DNA from 3 places in the Rahnella sp. ChDrAdgB13 genome. Region 2 is predicted to be linked to each of the others. Evidence: predicted binding sites of a transcription regulator. Region 2 holds the regulator's gene; each other region holds the start of a gene.
What was found. Region 2 encodes PurR, which represses purine synthesis genes. Its sites were predicted from a motif close to CANGCAAACGTTTGCNTG; they were not measured.

Region 1 (5,787 bases), on a different contig from region 2:
CAGGCGGTCGCGCGCCTTATCCGCCATGCTCCAGTCTTTGCTGGCGCGGGCATCGTTACGCTGTTTGATTAACGCTTCGATTTCAGCGACTTCATCGTCATTATCTGCCTGCGCACCGGATTTCAGGAACTGCTCCGGATCCTGCTCCAGCAAACCGAGCACGCCCGCCAGCTGACGCAGTTCTGCTGCCAGACCGTTTGCCGCCGCCATATCTTCCGTTTTCAGACGGTTAATGTCGCGCGCCATATCGAACAGCACGGAATAGGCTTCCGGCGTATTAAAATCGTCGTCCATTGCCGCACGAAAACGCGTCACAAACGCGTCGCCACCAGCAGGCGTTGCGCTGGCGTCAGTACCACGCAGAGAGGTGTACAGACGTTCCATCGAGGTACGCGCAAGTTTCAGGTTCTCTTCGCTGTAGTTCAGCTGGCTACGATAGTGGCCGGACATCAGGAAGTAACGCACGCTTTCCGCATCGTAATATTTCAGCACATCGCGCACGGTAAAGAAGTTATCCAGTGATTTGGACATCTTTTCGCGGTCAATCATGACCATGCCGGAGTGCATCCAGGTGTTCACATACGGGCCGTCGTGTGCGCAGCTTGACTGCGCAATTTCGTTTTCGTGGTGCGGGAACATCAGGTCTGAACCGCCACCGTGAATATCAAAATGCGCGCCCAGCTGCTTGCAGTTCATCGCAGAACATTCGATGTGCCAGCCCGGACGGCCCTCGCCCCACGGAGAGGTCCAGCTCGGTTCGCCCGGTTTGGACATTTTCCACAGCACGAAATCCATCGGATTACGCTTCACGTTAGCTTCAACTTCGACGCGTGCGCCAGCCTGCAACTGATCCAAATCCTGACGGGATAACACACCGTAATCCGGATCACTTTCCACCCAGAACATCACGTCGCCATTGGAGGCGACATAAGCGTGATCGCGGTCGATCAGCTTCTGCACGATATCGATGATTTCATGAATGTGTCCGGTCGCGCGCGGCTCAGAATCCGGCGGCAGAATATTCAGGGCAGCAAAATCCGCGTGCATTTCGGCGATCATACGGTCGGTCAATGCCATAAAAGTTTCGCCATTTTCAGCGGCACGTTTAATGATTTTGTCGTCGATATCGGTGATGTTACGCACATATTTCAGGTCATAACCGAGGTAACGCAGGTAACGCGATACCACATCGAAAGACACAAAGGTGCGGCCATGGCCGATATGACACAGGTCGTAAACAGTGATCCCACACACGTACATCCCGACTTTACCGGCATGAATTGGCTTGAATTCCTCTTTTTGGCGACTCAGGGTATTAAAAATCTTCAGCATCAGGCTATTCCGTGTGTTGGGCGTAGAAAATGACGTTGGCGCAGTTAAGCGACACTAACGGCCATAATATAACGAAAATGATTTCACCGAAACGGCATAAGGCCGCCGGACGGGCTTTAGTGGTCACAAAGGCGCTGCTGACGGCAACTTTTGAGTTATGGTATAAGAAAAGGCTATAGTAACGACTCTTACAGAGAGCACACATCAACATTAGCAGGATGATAATTATGGTCACTTTCCACACCAACCACGGCGACATCGTCATTAAAACTTTCGCTGACAAAGCGCCAGCCACGGTTGAAAACTTCCTGAACTATTGCCGTAAAGGCTTCTACGACAACACAATTTTCCATCGTGTGATTAACGGTTTCATGATCCAGGGCGGCGGTTTTGAGCCAGGCATGAACCAGAAAAACACCGACGCACCTATCGATAACGAAGCGGATAACGGCCTGAAAAACACCAAAGGCACGCTGGCGATGGCGCGTACTAACGATCCGCATTCTGCCACCGCACAGTTCTTCATCAACGTTACTGACAACGATTTCCTTAACCACAGCGGCAAAAACGCGCAGGGTTGGGGCTACTGCGTATTTGCAGAAGTGGTTGAAGGTCAGGACGTGGTTGACGCAATCAAAGCCGTTAAAACGGGCCGCAGCGGTATGCACCAGGACGTTCCAAAAGAAGATGTTGTGATCAAAAGCGTCACCATCAGCGAATAATTAGCGTCGGGATGACCACGTTTTTTATCGCAGATATCCATCTTTGCGCACAGGAACCGGCAATCACTGCCGGTTTTCTGCGTTTTCTTCGCGAAGATGCGCCGCAGGCTGATGCGCTGTACATTCTCGGGGATTTATTCGAAGCCTGGATTGGTGACGATGACCCGGAACCGTTACACGCAGAAATCGCTGCGGCGTTAAACCAGCTCCGCCAGCAAGGCGTGCCCTGCTTTTTCATCCACGGTAACCGCGATTTTCTGCTCGGCAGACGTTTTGCGCGTGAAAGCCTGATGACGCTGCTGCCAGAGAAAAAAGTTCTCGAGCTTTATGGCCGCCGCGTGCTCATCCTGCACGGCGACACGCTGTGTACCGATGACGTTGCCTACCAGAATTTCCGCAAAAAAGTTCATAACCCGTTTATCCAGAAATTATTCCTAATGCTGCCTCTGAAATGGCGGCTGGCGATTGCCGCAAAAATGCGCGCCAACAGCAAAGCGTCTAATCAGGGAAAATCGCTGGAAATTATGGACGTGAATCCGCAGGCGGTGATCAGTGAAATGCAGGCGGCAGGCGTCGAGTGGATGATCCACGGGCACACGCACCGCCCGGCTATTCATGATGTGCCTTTAGAAAATAAAACCGGCCACCGCGTAGTACTCGGCGCATGGCACGAAGAAGGCTCGATGGTGAAAGTCACCGCCGGTAACGTGGAACTGATCAGCTTCCCGTTTTAAGCCCGCAGACTGGGACTCCACTGTGGAAGCGGAATTGTTCATCTGGCGTTAAGATCAGTTCCGCTTCAATCCTGCCAAACTCCTCCACCCGTTCACTGATATCGGTTCCCGCATACTGTTCGGCCAGCGCCAGATAATCGGCAAAATGGCGTGATTCTGAGCGCAACAGCGACGTATAAAAGCGTGACAGGGTTTCATCGAGATGCGGAGCAATCTTGGCAAATCGCTCGCAGGAACGCGCTTCGATGTACGCACCAATAATCAGACGGTCCACCAGAATATTCAGGTCATCATGATGGCGGGTATGTTTAATCATGCCACTGGCGTAGCGCGACGGTGAAAGCTGGGTATAAGTAATATTGCGTTTCTGCATGATTTCCACCACCTGCTCAAAGTGATGAAGCTCTTCGCGCGCCAGACGTGCCGCGCAAAACAGCAACTCGGTACGCTCAAGATATTTGGTCATCAGGCTCATCGCCGTGGCCGCCGCCTTCTTTTCACAGTTAGCGTGGTCAATCAGCATGACAGTCTGATTTTCCAGCGCCACATCCACCCATAACGCAGGTGTTTCACAGTGAAGAAAATCATAAATCGGTGCCAGTAAAGCCTGCGTCATAGTTCAGTTTCCAGTGGGGATGGCGAATATTATCGTGGCTGGGATTATACAAATCTGTCGCGCACTTCTCATCAAAAATGCACCGTATTCCGGCTACGCAACCGTTTTCCTTGCTTCGTGAGCGTGATATCATTTGCGCCCTCACACGCTTTAAATCCGAATCACAGGAGCTATACAGACATGTCATCCAACGTTACCCCGGCAAAAATCGCCATCGTTATGGGGTCTAAAAGTGACTGGGCGACCATGCAGTTCGCCGCCGAAGTGCTCACAACGCTGAATATTCCTTTCCATGTCGATATCGTCTCCGCACACCGCACGCCGGACAAATTGTTCACCTTTGCTGAACAGGCGTCGGCCAATGGTTTTGATGTGATCATCGCAGGCGCAGGCGGCGCGGCGCATTTACCAGGCATGCTGGCGGCGAAAACGCTGGTGCCGGTGCTCGGCGTGCCCGTGCAAAGCGCGGCCCTGAGCGGCATCGACAGCCTGTATTCCATCGTACAAATGCCGCGCGGTATTCCGGTCGGTACGCTGGCAATTGGTAAAGCGGGTGCCGCTAACGCTGCGTTGCTGGCGGCACAAATTCTGGCGCTGCATGATACTGAAATTGCCAAAAATCTGGCCGCGTGGCGTGTCGCACAAACGGATGAAGTGCTGAATAATCCCGATCCACGGGAGGAAGCATGAAACCGGTTTGCGTACTCGGAAACGGTCAGTTAGGCAGAATGCTGCGTCAGGCCGGTGAACCGCTGGGCATTGCCGTTTATCCGGTCGGACTTGATGCCGAACCGGAGGCCGTACCTTTTCAGCAAAGCGTCATTACCGCAGAAATCGAACGCTGGCCGGAAACCGCGCTGACCCGCGAACTGGCAACGCATAATGCGTTCGTTAACCGCGATATTTTCCCGCGTCTGGCCGATCGCCTGACGCAGAAACAGTTGCTCGACCAGCTCGGTCTGGCGACTGCGCCGTGGCAATTGCTGGCAGATGCCGCACAATGGCCGCAGGTTTTTTCACAGCTTGGCGAACTGGCGATTGTGAAACGTCGCGTCGGCGGTTATGACGGTCGTGGTCAGTGGCGCTTGCGTTCCGGCGAAGAAAATACATTGCCACAAGATTGCTACGGCGAATGCATCGTTGAGCAGGGCATCAATTTCTCCGGTGAAGTGTCGCTGGTAGGTGCGCGTGGTCACGACGGGAAAACCGTTTTTTATCCGCTGACGCACAATCTGCATCAGGACGGTATTCTGCGCACCAGCGTCGCACTGCCGGAGCCGGACGCTGCGCTGCAACAGCAGGCTGAAAGCATGCTGTCGGCGATTCTGAACGAACTGAATTATGTCGGCGTGATGGCGATGGAATGTTTCGTGGTCAGCGAAGGTTTGCTCATCAACGAACTGGCTCCGCGCGTACATAACAGCGGGCACTGGACGCAAAACGGCGCATCCTACAGCCAGTTTGAAATGCACCTGCGCGCCATACTCGGTCTGCCGCTGCCGAAACCGGTGGTCAGTACGCCGTCGGTGATGGTGAATCTGATTGGCACGGATGTGTCAGAACAGTGGCTGAACCTGCCACTGGTCAATCTGCACTGGTACGAGAAAGACGTGCGTCCGGGTCGTAAAGTCGGACACCTGAATCTCAATGATGCCAGCGCCAGCCTGCTGAAAGAAAACCTGAATGCACTGATCCCGATGCTGCCGGCCGAATATGCCAGCGGCATTGAATGGGCAGTTGAAAAGATTTGATTTGAGCACCTCCTTATTAAAAGGAGATGCTCTGGTAACCTAAATAATTCGAGTTACAGGAAGGCGGCAAGTCAAGGAATCCCGATGAGCTTACTCAGGTAAGTGATTCGGGTGACTGAACGCAGCCAACGCACCTGTGGCTCGAAGTATGACGGTTACGAGTCGTATTGCCTGAACAGCGCCCGCCCCCGCAGCAACCGTACACCCAGCCAGCCTCCGCAGACAGACAGCAGCAACGCGCTGACCACCGGAACGGCGATCCACATCAGGTAATCCGGTTCCCACGGGAAATCAAACACTTTTCGCTGCAACAACCATAACGCCACTTCGGCACCTATCGCCGCCGCAATGCCCGCCACGAGTCCAAGAACCGCAAATTCGCACCAGAGAGTACGGTGCAGCATCTTTTTACTCGCGCCTAACGTGCGATAAACGATCAACTCCTGACGGCGCTGACGCATCCCGACCTGAATCTGTGCCAGCAACAGCAAACCGCCGCACAGCATCACCAGAATCACCATCACTTCCAGCGCCCGGCTGACCTGCTGTAAGACCTGTCCGACCTGCCGCAGAATCGAACCGACATCCAGCAAACTGAGCGTCGGGAACTGACGGTTCAGTTGCGTAATGGT
Region 2 (5,787 bases):
TGTATTTCTCAGCCGTTTCTTTGATCAGCTGTTGCAGTTCACCGCGCTGGAACATCTCAACCACGATGTCGCAACCGCCAACCAGCTCACCATCAACCCACAGCTGCGGGAACGTTGGCCAGTTAGCAAATTTTGGCATCTCAGCACGGATATCCGGGTTCTGCAGGATATCAACGTAAGCGAAACGCTCGCCACACGCAGACAGCGCCTGAACAGCCTGTGCTGAAAAACCGCAGCTTGGCAGTTTTGGAGAACCTTTCATGTACAGCAGAATCGGGTTTTCAGAAACTTGCTTCTGAATTTTTTCAATCGTTGGAGTGGTCATTTCTTGCTTCCTCAAGCCGGTACAGGCTGTCACGGTCATTACTCTTCACGCGCAGCACACAGAGACGGTGTGCAATCACAATGCTTTCTATTGTAACGATGGCTGCCACCAGATAAAAACGCCAATTTTTGTGGGGTCTTTCTCAATACTGGCATTTCGCTAAACAATCTTTTGCGCTTGCGTTCAGGTTCACATATTTAAAGATTCATCGAGAATAACATTTTTGCCGTTCCACGATAATGTCAGATTTGCAAAATCCCATTCTTTAACTTAAATAATAACATGATGAAAAGTGGTTATTTTTTTGACTAAAAATGGCGGTTATTTCGACATAAAAAAAGCTATTAACTTTTTCTCACAATATGATCTAGAATCGAGGCAATTCGTGCTGTTTTGTCTCGTTCTTTTAGGCAATACTCTGACATCCCTGATGTTTAACCCTACCACTCATGGTAACGAAGCTATGCGCTTACTGTTCACGCTTTTTGTGCTGCTCTTTACCCAGCTGTTTCTGAATATGGCTCATGCGTCGCCACAGACTCGTGTCGCTGCCGACCAGCGAAAGAGTCATGTTAACCAGGTCACGCCGGAAGAACGCCGAAAGCGAAAAACGGCAGCCGCGAAAACCAGCAAGAAAACCAAAGTCGCGCCGGTTTCAGAACCTAAAACTCAGGAAAAAAATTCGAAGAAGAAAGTCAAAAGTACCGAACTGGTTAAGCGAAAGACGTCTTCTGAAAAAACAGTAAAAAAGACGCGGGCCGAGAGTAAAAAAGAAAAAACACTCAAGACAACCCGGGCCGAGGCGAAAGCAGGGAAGGAAACGAAAACCCGCTCTCTCGCTAAAAACAGCAGTGAAAAGGCCAGTAAAAAAGAAGCGTATGGCCGCCACCGCAAAGGCAAAAAGTTACGTGAAGAAGACAGTAAACCGATAACGCTCAGCGCAACACACAAGAAACGTTATCAGCACGCACAACAAACCGCGATGACCAAGCTGATGCACCAGGTCGGCAAACCTTACCGCTGGGGCGGAACGTCACCGAATACAGGTTTCGATTGCAGCGGACTGGTTTACTACGCATACAAAGATTTGATCCGTATTAAAATGCCCCGCACAGCGAATGAAATGTACCACTTGCGCGATGCGGCCCCGGTCAAACGGGGTGAATTAGAATCCGGCGATCTGGTTTTCTTCCGGATTAATAACCGCGGCGCCGCAGACCATGTCGGTGTTTACGTAGGAAACGGGAAGTTTATCCAGTCACCGCGCACCGGCGAAGACATTAAGATCACCTCACTGGGTGACGATTACTGGCAAGATCATTATGTAGGCGCACGACGGGTAATGACCCCTAAGACGATCCGATAATAAACAATTCGTTAAGTCTGAAGTTTCGCTAATCAGCCATTGAATAGCATTTAACGAAGAGTTTCTGCAGGGAAGAGTATCGGCGGAATGGGTGACTGCGTAAAATTGAAAAGGGCGATTCCTGTTATAGGTAATCGCCCTTTTTATTGCGGCTTTCGCGCAAATCAGTTCATCACTGCGGTGAAACTGAAAGCAATAATCACGAGCAAAGCGCAGACCGTAGTGATCAAAGAAAATTTCAGGTTGCTGTCCATTAAACCCCCTTACGGATCAAATTGTGGCGTTCGTATAGCCACACTGAATGTGTGCCAACGCATTTTCTCATAATTCGCATTGAAAATCTTGTGCTGAATGACACCAGGTTCATGACAATTTTACTTCCACTTTCCTGCATTATAAGTGAAAATTGTCGGTTACCACGCCTGTGTGCCGGTCGATTTCACCCGAGAGCATTTCACGCCTCACTCTGAAGAATCCACCCAACGATTTCACTGCCCTTTTCGAAGTCAGCAGTTAAATCCACGCAAGCAAACGATTAACATAATGCTAACGTGCTGAAACACGTGAGCACAGGAGTCATTTTTTACATGGCAACGATTAAAGATGTCGCAAAGCGCGCTGGCGTTTCCACCACAACCGTGTCGCACGTCATCAATAAAACCCGTTTCGTCGCCGAAGAAACCCGAGCCGCGGTTCTCCTTGCAATCAAAGAGTTGCACTATTCTCCCAGCGCTGTGGCACGCAGCCTGAAGGTCAATAACACCAAAACGATCGGTCTGCTGGCAACGTCCAGTGAAGCGCCCTACTTCGCCGAAGTGATTGAGGCCGTGGAGAACAGCTGTTTCTCAAAAGGCTATACGCTGATTTTGTGTAACTCACACAATAATCTGGAGAAGCAACAGGCCTACCTGCAAATGCTGGCGCAAAAACGCGTCGACGGTTTACTTGTGATGTGCGCGGAGTATCCGGACGAATTGCTGAATATGCTTGAAGAATACCGCTCTATCCCGATGGTTGTGATGGACTGGGGCGAAGCGCGTAAGAATTTCACCGACAGCATTATCGATAACGCGTTTGAAGGCGGCTATATGGCCGGACGTTATCTGATTGAACGCGGTCATCGCGATATCGGCGTGATCCCTGGGCAACTGGCGCGAAACACCGGCGGCGGCCGTTTCCAGGGCTTTGTGAAAGCACTGACGGAAGCCAATATTCCTCTTCGTGAAGAATGGGTCGTTCAGGGCGACTTTGAGCCGGAATCGGGCTATCAGGCCATGCACAAAATTCTGATGCAGAAAAACCGCCCGACGGCTGTATTCTGTGGCGGTGACGTGATGGCGATGGGGGCAATCTGTGCCGCCGATGAACTGGGCCTGCGCGTACCGCAGGATATTTCCGTGATTGGCTATGATAACGTGCGTAACGCGCGCTATTTCTCACCGGCACTGACGACAGTTCATCAGCCAAAAGAACGTCTGGGCGAAATGGCCTTTACCATGCTGCTGGACAGAATTATCAGCAAACGCGAAGAGTCGCAGACTATTGAAGTGCATCCCAAACTGGTTGAGCGCCGTTCCGTAGCCGACGGCCCGTACCGCGATTACCGCCGTTAACTTTCAATAAACGCCTGTCCCGCAGGCGTTTTTTTCTCAGTCGCGCAACCATTCCCGGTTCATCGTTTCCGTGTCTCCCATGTATTCAAGCAGCCAGGCCAGCGAAGGCGACGGATTGCTCTGATCCCACGTCAGGCAGCACGGGCTGTCCGGAAAGGTATTTTCCAGCGACAGTACCTGTAATTTTTGCTGTTCAATCCAGGGTGTCACGCGGTGAACCGGCATCATGCCAACACATAAACCTTCGTTCAGACATTCCAATGCACACGTCCAGTCGGGAACCACCAGCCGCCGCTGGTTATCCAGCGTCCAGGTATCGCGTTTCGGCAATGTCCGCGATGTATCTTCCAGGCAAAGCGCCGGATAAGGCCGTAACTGATCGTCACTCAGTATTCCCTGCGTCTGGGCCAGCGGATGTTGCGCGCTAACCACACAATGCCAGTCCATAAAACCCATATCGCGGAAATTGAACCGTCCACCGACGGGGATCGCCCGCGTCGCGCCGATGGCGACATCCGCCCGCCCGTCGACCAGCGCGTCCCAGACACCGTTAAAGACTTCCGAATGAATGATGAGTTCGGTATCAGGGAAATGGCGATAGAAATCCAGCACCAGCCGCCGTGTCCGCGCAGGTTTAACGATACGGTCAACGGCCACCCGTAATTCTCCGCGCCAGCCATTGGCGACCTGCTGACACTGGCGGCGGGTCGCTATCATTTTTTTTGTCAGAACCCGCGCTTCGTCGACAAAAACTTTACCGGCAGGAGTCAGAATAACGTCGCGATGTCTGCGTTCAAACAACGGAACGGCCAGCCATTGTTCAAGCTGGCGAACGGTGTAGCTGATGGCAGAAGGAACCCGGTGCAAGTCCTGCGCGGCAGCGCTAAAACTGCCTGTTCGGGCGACGGCATCGACCACTTCAAGTGCATATTCTGACCACATCGTTTAGCCTTCAATATTTTTGATAGCAGATTGCAAATATTAGCGTTTCACAAGCCTGTTATCAAAGCGTTAAACTCCGCATCCGATACGATTTCCGCGTCAAATCATCTGCAATAAATAAATTAAAGAGACAATAATGAAACCCTCACTTGGATTTATGCTCTATCTTGCCGGGCTGAGCATGCTTGGCTTTTTAGCGACCGATATGTACCTTCCGGCCTTCAGCGCGATGCAAAGCAGCCTGATGACCAGCCCGGGCATGATCAGCGCCAGCCTGAGTATTTTCCTTGGCGGCTTTGCCATCGGTCAGCTGTTGTGGGGGCCGTTGTCCGACAAGATTGGCCGCAAGCCGGTATTGCTGATTGGCTTAGCGCTCTTTGTCGTCGGTTGTCTGGGCGTGCTATGGGTTGAGAATGTCCGCGCCCTGCTGGCGCTGCGTTTCCTGCAAGCTGTCGGCGTCTGTGCCGCCGCCGTCACCTGGCAGGCGCTGGTGGTAGATCGCTTTTCTGCCGATGTTGCTAAAAAAACCTTTGCCAGCATCATGCCACTGGTTGCGCTTTCCCCTGCTCTGGCACCTTTGCTGGGCGCCTGGGTTCTCAACCATTTTGACTGGGAAGCGATTTTCGTTCTGCTGACCGCCGTAGCCGTTATCTTGCTTATCACCACGTCCACACTGCGCGAAAATGCGCCAGAGGTTCATGCTCCTGCTGATAAAACCGGTTTCGCGAAACTTCTCGCTTCCCGGGTTTACAGCGGTAACGTGATGATTTATGCCGCCTGCTCTGCCGGCTTTTTCGCGTGGCTGACTGGTTCCCCGTTTATTCTCAGCGACATGGGGTATTCGCCGGGTGTGATTGGCCTGAGCTATGTTCCACAGACCATTGCTTTCCTTCTGGGCGGTTTTGGGTGTCGTGTGCTGATCAGCAAAACGGATGGGAATAAGATCCTGCCGTGGCTGCTGGCAGGTTATGGCGTCAGTGTGGCGGGTTTGTTCGGCGTGGCTATATTTACTGATGCGAGTCTGGTGAGTCTGTTAATTCCGTTCTGCCTGATGGCTTTGGTGAATGGCGCGATTTATCCCATTGTCGTCGCAAATGCATTAATGCCATTTCCTGCTAATACAGGTAAGGCCGCGGCGTTGCAAAATACACTGCAGTTGGGTCTATGTTTCCTCGCGAGTTTGCTGGTTTCCGCATTTATTGTGCAACCACTCATGGCGACAGTCACCACGATGCTGTCTACACTACTGTTGGTAGTTTTAGGCCGCTGGCTGTCACTGCGTCAGGAAGAAGTGCAATCCGGTGAACAGGAACCGGTGCAGAAACAGCAGGCACGGAATGCAAACTAATAGTGATAATGACTTTACGTAACAATCACTTAATGGACATTTACATTCGTAGTGATTAACTATTGAGAATGCCAGCCAGCGAGCCTATACTCAACTGAACCCAATAAAATAGCATTTTTACAATACTTTTATTACATAGTTAGCATCGGCGCGAGGTTCGCGTCACACTATTTATTCTGGTTCGTTTTTCAAG
Region 3 (5,787 bases), on a different contig from region 2:
TGTCCTGTTCACCCCGGTGATCCTGCCCGATGGCCTGATGATCTCTGCGCCAGAAGGTGACAGCATCAGCGTAAAATTCCGTGAATTCGCCGGTGAAAACTCTCCGACAGAAGTCTGGGGCAATCAGTTTACCTCACTCATCGCGCCGGAACCGGTAAATCGCTGGTTAAGTGCTTATTTAAAGCGTGACGTCCAGCTTCGCTGGGTTGGCGAAGAGCCGACGCGCCGTGTGAAAAAACATCCGGAAGTCCCGTTGTCGTTTGCCGACGGCTTCCCGTATCTGCTGATCAATGAAGCGTCGATGCAGGATTTACAGCGCCGCTGTCCGGGGGGGGTACGCATTGAGCAATTCCGGCCCAACATTGTGGTCAGTGGCACCGAAGCTTATGCCGAAGATACCTGGCAGACGATCCGCATCGGCGAAGTCATTTTCGATCTGGTCAAACCGTGCAGCCGCTGTATTTTCACCACGGTCAGCATTGAGCGCGGACGTAAACATCCGCGTGGCGAACCGCTGAAGACCTTGCAGGGCTACCGTACTGCCAGCGATGGCGACGTGGATTTCGGCCAGAATATGATTGCGCGAAATACCGGCGTGATCCGAGCGGGCGACAGCGTTGAGGTGCTGGCCACCAAACCACCGCGGCCTTACGGCGCAGGTGAAGTGGTTGAAAACGTCGACGCACCGAAAAGCACTGCGCAGGACGTGACCATCAATTATCAGGGCACGCAGTTTACCGGGAATAATCAGCAGATTTTGCTCGAACAACTGGAATTGCAGGGATTACGGATCCCATATTCGTGTCGTGCGGGAATATGTGGTGCCTGCAAAATGACATTACAAGAGGGAAAAGTTTCGCCGCTGAAAGAAAGCGCAGTGGGCAAAGACGGAATGATATTGTCGTGCAGCTGTATTCCGGCCTCAGATATTATCATCGGCTAGAAAACGCAGTTAATGCAGAGTCAGGCAGTTTAAACCGGAATTAAAGAACTTAAACTGCCTGATCGTAGACATCGCTGTCTACCCGGAATGCCGCTGGCATCAACCGGTCATGCATCACTTTGATCGCATCACCTAACACCATCCCGCGCCCTGCCACTGTCAGACGTTCCTGCGCCAGCAGGCACAGACTGGCGTTATCGCCGGACTCAACCACCAGTAATGTCGCCTGCTCACCACTTTCCATTACCTGCACCTGCGCAAGCTGACCGTTTGCTGGCTGGAAAGGACGATGTTGCTGACTGAAATGCCAGCTCTTAGGCATCAGCGGTTTTAAAAAGCGAAAGGCGACTAATGCATTTAATACTAATTCGGCGCGCTGCTCGGCGGCCAGGCGAATATGTTTGCACTGCTCTTCGAAATCAAAATACAGCGCCGCATCATCGACACAAAATGACATATCGCCGAACGCATCCGGCGTTAACATTTTAGCGGGGAATCGGGAACGGAAAATCATGCCATTAGCGAGATCCAACATAAGCCGGTCATGTTCAGTATCAAAATACCAACGCCAATTATCATCTGGTTTGATTTTCATTTCGTCATCCTGTTTGCGCGATGCCCTCTGCCTGTTTGTTCGTGATGTTCTATTGTTACCTGATCCGATAAGAATAGAATTTTTTATTACGAACGGGTATCAGACAAATCCTGAGCCTGAATAATGGTCAGTGGACAAAATATAGACGAGCCGGGTTAATAAATAAACCCCTGACTCGCCTTAAGGATGAAAAATATCAGAGGTGAGTAACAATATCTTTGATCAAACCTGGTCCGCGGAAGATAAATCCGGAATAGATTTGAATTAATGATGCACCGGCTGCCATTTTTTCACGCGCTGCCGTCAGGGAATCAATGCCACCGACGCCAATAACAGGCAGACGACCTTGTAATTCATTTGACAGCATACGGATAATTTCTGTGCTGCGCAGTTGCAGCGGGCGACCGCTTAGTCCGCCTACCTGATCACAATTATTAAGGCCCTGGATCAGTTTACGATCGAGCGTCGTGTTAGTCGCAATCACACCATCCATATTATGACGCACCAGACTGTCGGCTATTTGGATCAATTCTTCCTCAGAAAGATCCGGCGCGATCTTCACAGCAACCGGCACATATTTCTGATGACGTTGCTGAAGTTCAAGCTGCTTATTTTTAATCGCCGCCAGTAAATCATCCAGCGCTTCGCCGTATTGCAGTGAACGTAATCCCGGCGTGTTTGGTGAAGAAATATTCACCGCGATATAACCCGCGTACGGATATACCTTTTCCATACAGGTCAGATAATCATCTTTACCCTGCTCGACCGGAGTATCTTTATTCTTGCCGATATTAATCCCCAGGATGCCGTCAAAATGGGATTTTTTGACGTTATTCACCAGATTATCCACGCCGTGGTTATTGAAACCCATGCGGTTAATCAGGCCTTCTGCCTCAACGATGCGAAATAAACGTGGCTTATCATTACCCGCCTGCGCGCGCGGTGTCACGGTTCCCACTTCCACAAAACCAAATCCCATTGCGCCGAGTGCATCAATACATTCGCCGTCTTTATCCAGGCCAGCAGCCAGCCCCAGCGGGTTCTTAAAAGTTAATCCCATGCAGGTCACCGGTTTGGCCGGAACGGACTGACGAATTAAAAACTCAAGTGGGGTGCCGGAGATGCGGCTTAACTGGCGGAAGGTTAACTCGTGGGCGCGTTCTGGATCGAGCTGAAACAGTGCTTTCCTGACAAAAGGATAATACATGGAGACTCCTGGATTCCCGGTGGCTAGACGGGGCGGTATTATCGACTAAGCGTCAGGCAATTGGAAACGATAACCAGCGGATTGGCACAATAATTGTTTCCGTACGCAAACGATTACTTTTTATTTACCTTAATTTTACTTTTATTCCCCCCGCGCCCGCTTCATCCCTGCTTTATCCGTTTTCAAACTATTCATAGCCAAAATTGAGATTTCCGGTGCGCAGCGTCCCCCTGTTACGTTTACTCCACTTTGTTAAAGAAAATAATGGTTCTATTACTTTTTGTTATAAGGAAGAGAGATGCGCGTTATAACAATCGCAGGCAGCCCGCGACAACCTTCACGTTCTTCCTCCCTGCTGGCGCTCAGCCATCAGTGGCTGGCAAGCCGCGGCGTCGAGGTTTTCACCTATACGATTCAGGATTTTTCTGCTGACGACCTGCTTTTCGCAAATTTCGCCAGCCCGCAGCTCAAACAGCTGACTGCTGAACTGGCAAGCGCCGATGGATTGATCGTGGCAACGCCGGTCTATAAAGCCTCGTTTTCCGGTGCACTGAAAACATTGCTGGATTTGCTGCCGGAACGCGCGCTCGACCATAAAGTTGTACTGCCGCTGGCCACCGCCGGTTCGATCGGCCACATGCTCGCCGTGGATTACGCGCTCAAACCGGTACTGGCGTCGCTCAAGGCCCAGGAAGTTTTGCAGGGCGTTTTCGCCGATGACAGCCTGATCACCGATTACCAGAGTTACCCGGCGAAGCTTGATCCCGCACTTGAAGAGCGTCTGACCGAATCGCTGGAGAACTTCTATCTGGCACTCAGCCGCCGCCGCCCGCTGGCGCCGTCAGTCGCGTCCCTTTCTGCTCAGGCATTACGCGTTTAACTTTAAAAGGAATTAACCATGCCAGCATCCTTCTCTTTATTACGCCGCCTGCCGGTTATTGCCGGGCTGCTGACCAGCCTGACGCTAAGCGGTGCGGCGCTTGCGCAGGAAAAAGATCCCGCACAGTTACGCATCGCCTACCAGAAAGGATCCGTCGGCCTGGTGCTGGCGAAATCTCATCAGTTACTGGAAAAGCGTTTCCCGGACACCAAAATCAGCTGGGTGGAATTTCCTGCAGGGCCGCAGATCCTGGAAGCACTGAACGTTGGCAGCATTGATTTGGGCGGAACCGGTGATTTGCCACCGCTGTTCGCGCAGGCCGCGGGCGCGGATTTGCTGTATATCGGTTCTGAACCGCCGAAGCCGAAAGCTGAAGTTATTCTGGTCGACAGCAACAGCCCGATTAAAACTGTCGCGGACCTGAAAGGACATAAAGTGGCTTTCCAAAAAGGCTCCAGCTCGCACAATTTACTGCTTCGTGCGCTGCAACAGGCCGGGCTGAAATTCACCGATATCCAGCCGGTTTATCTGACGCCCGCTGACGCCCGCGCGGCTTTCCAGCAGCATGACGTCGATGCCTGGGCTATCTGGGATCCGTACTACTCCGCCGCTGAAGTTCAGGGCGATGTCCGCGTCCTGACCGACGGTTCCACGCTGCACCAGACCGGTTCTTTCTATCTGGCACCGAAAAAATATACCGAAGCGAATCCGCAATTTATCAGCGCCGTTCTGGACGTGTTAACGCAGGCGAATGCGCTGACGAAAACCGACCGTGCGCAAAGCATCACGCTGCTTTCCCAGTCGATGGGGCTGCCGGATAAAGTCGTGGCGTCTTATCTCGATCATCTGCCGGATATGCCAATCACACCGGTCAGTGCTGAAACGGAAAAACGCCAACAGCAAACCGCCGATTTGTTCTATGAAAACCATATTTTGCCAAAACCTGTTGAGATTAAAGATCGCATCTGGAAGCCCGCTGTACAGGCTAACTGATCACTCATTGAGCCGCCCGCTGAGCGGCACCCGTGACGAATTGAGAGGAAAAACAACATGAGTCTGAACGTATTTTGGTTCTTACCTACCCACGGCGATGGCCGTTATTTAGGCACTGAAGAAGGCGCGCGAGTAGTCGATCACGGCTATCTTCAGCAGATCGCACAGGCCGCCGACCGCCTGGGTTTTGGCGGTGTATTGCTGCCAACGGGCCGTTCATGTGAAGACTCATGGCTGGTGGCCGCCTCACTGATTTCGGTGACTCAGCGTTTGAAATTTCTGGTCGCGCTGCGTCCGGGGATTATTTCTCCGACGCTGGCTGCCCGTCAGGCCGCCACGCTGGACCGGCTTTCCGGCGGTCGTGCGCTGTTTAATCTGGTGACAGGCGGTGATCCCACCGAACTGGCTGCCGAAGGTTTGCACCTCAATCACAAGGAACGCTACGAAGCGTCCGCCGAATTTACCCGTATCTGGCGTCGTGTGCTGGAAGGGGAAACCGTGGATTACGAAGGCAAACACATTCAGGTGAAAGGGGCGAGCCTGATGCACCCGCCAGTTCAGTACCCCCGTCCGCCGCTGTATTTTGGCGGTTCTTCTGACGAAGCGCAGGATCTGGCCGCTGAGCAGGTTGAACTTTATCTCACCTGGGGTGAACCGCCGGCACTGGTGAAAGAAAAAATCGAGCAGGTCCGTGCGAAAGCCGCAGCGAAAGGCCGTACCGTGCGTTTCGGTATTCGTCTGCACGTGATTGTCCGCGAAACAAACGAAGAGGCCTGGCGCGCAGCCGACAAGCTGATTGCCAACGTGGATGACGAAACTATTCAGCGTGCGCAGGCCGCATTTGCGAAAACTGATTCCGTCGGTCAGCACCGCATGGCCGCCCTGCACGGCGGCGATCGCAACAAACTGGAAATCTACCCGAACCTGTGGGCAGGCATTGGTCTGGTGCGTACCGGAGCCGGCACGGCGCTGGTCGGAGACGGCCCGACCGTTGCGGCCCGCATGCAGGAATATGCCGATCTGGGCATCGATACCTTTATTTTCTCCGGTTATCCGCATCTGGAAGAAGCGTACCGCGTCAGCGAGCTGCTATTCCCGCATCTGGATCTGGCAAAACACGAAGACGATCAAACCGTGAAAAAAGCCATTTTGCCGCGCGGTGAACTTGT

Region 1: purE (5-(carboxyamino)imidazole ribonucleotide mutase) is a predicted target of PurR. The motif match lies at 3,499-3,516, and genes of this name have one in related genera.
Region 3: pyrD (quinone-dependent dihydroorotate dehydrogenase) is a predicted target of PurR. The motif match lies at 2,848-2,865, and genes of this name have one in related genera.

What each region holds. Positions count from the first base shown of each region.
Region 1 covers NZ_JAEMGT010000001.1:168,644-174,430, reverse strand. Annotated here, with positions in the region: gene cysS (cysteine--tRNA ligase) at 1-1,332, opposite strand, end outside; gene ppiB (peptidylprolyl isomerase B) at 1,560-2,054, shown strand; gene lpxH (UDP-2,3-diacylglucosamine diphosphatase) at 2,066-2,788, shown strand; gene J8X26_RS00805 (tRNA-(ms[2]io[6]A)-hydroxylase) at 2,772-3,404, opposite strand; gene purE (5-(carboxyamino)imidazole ribonucleotide mutase) at 3,585-4,094, shown strand; gene purK (5-(carboxyamino)imidazole ribonucleotide synthase) at 4,091-5,155, shown strand; gene ybbP (putative ABC transporter permease subunit YbbP) at 5,311-5,787, opposite strand, start outside.
Region 2 covers NZ_JAEMGT010000054.1:4,014-9,800, reverse strand. Annotated here, with positions in the region: gene J8X26_RS15200 (Grx4 family monothiol glutaredoxin) at 1-325, opposite strand, end outside; gene J8X26_RS15195 (C40 family peptidase) at 789-1,691, shown strand; gene J8X26_RS28050 (YnhF family membrane protein) at 1,856-1,945, opposite strand; gene purR (HTH-type transcriptional repressor PurR) at 2,279-3,304, shown strand; gene punR (DNA-binding transcriptional activator PunR) at 3,341-4,246, opposite strand; gene punC (purine nucleoside transporter PunC) at 4,383-5,594, shown strand.
Region 3 covers NZ_JAEMGT010000023.1:99,427-105,213, forward strand. Annotated here, with positions in the region: gene J8X26_RS08070 (YcbX family protein) at 1-943, shown strand, start outside; gene J8X26_RS08075 (cell division protein ZapC) at 993-1,538, opposite strand; gene pyrD (quinone-dependent dihydroorotate dehydrogenase) at 1,735-2,745, opposite strand; gene ssuE (NADPH-dependent FMN reductase) at 3,044-3,625, shown strand; gene J8X26_RS08090 (sulfonate ABC transporter substrate-binding protein) at 3,644-4,618, shown strand; gene ssuD (FMNH2-dependent alkanesulfonate monooxygenase) at 4,676-5,787, shown strand, end outside.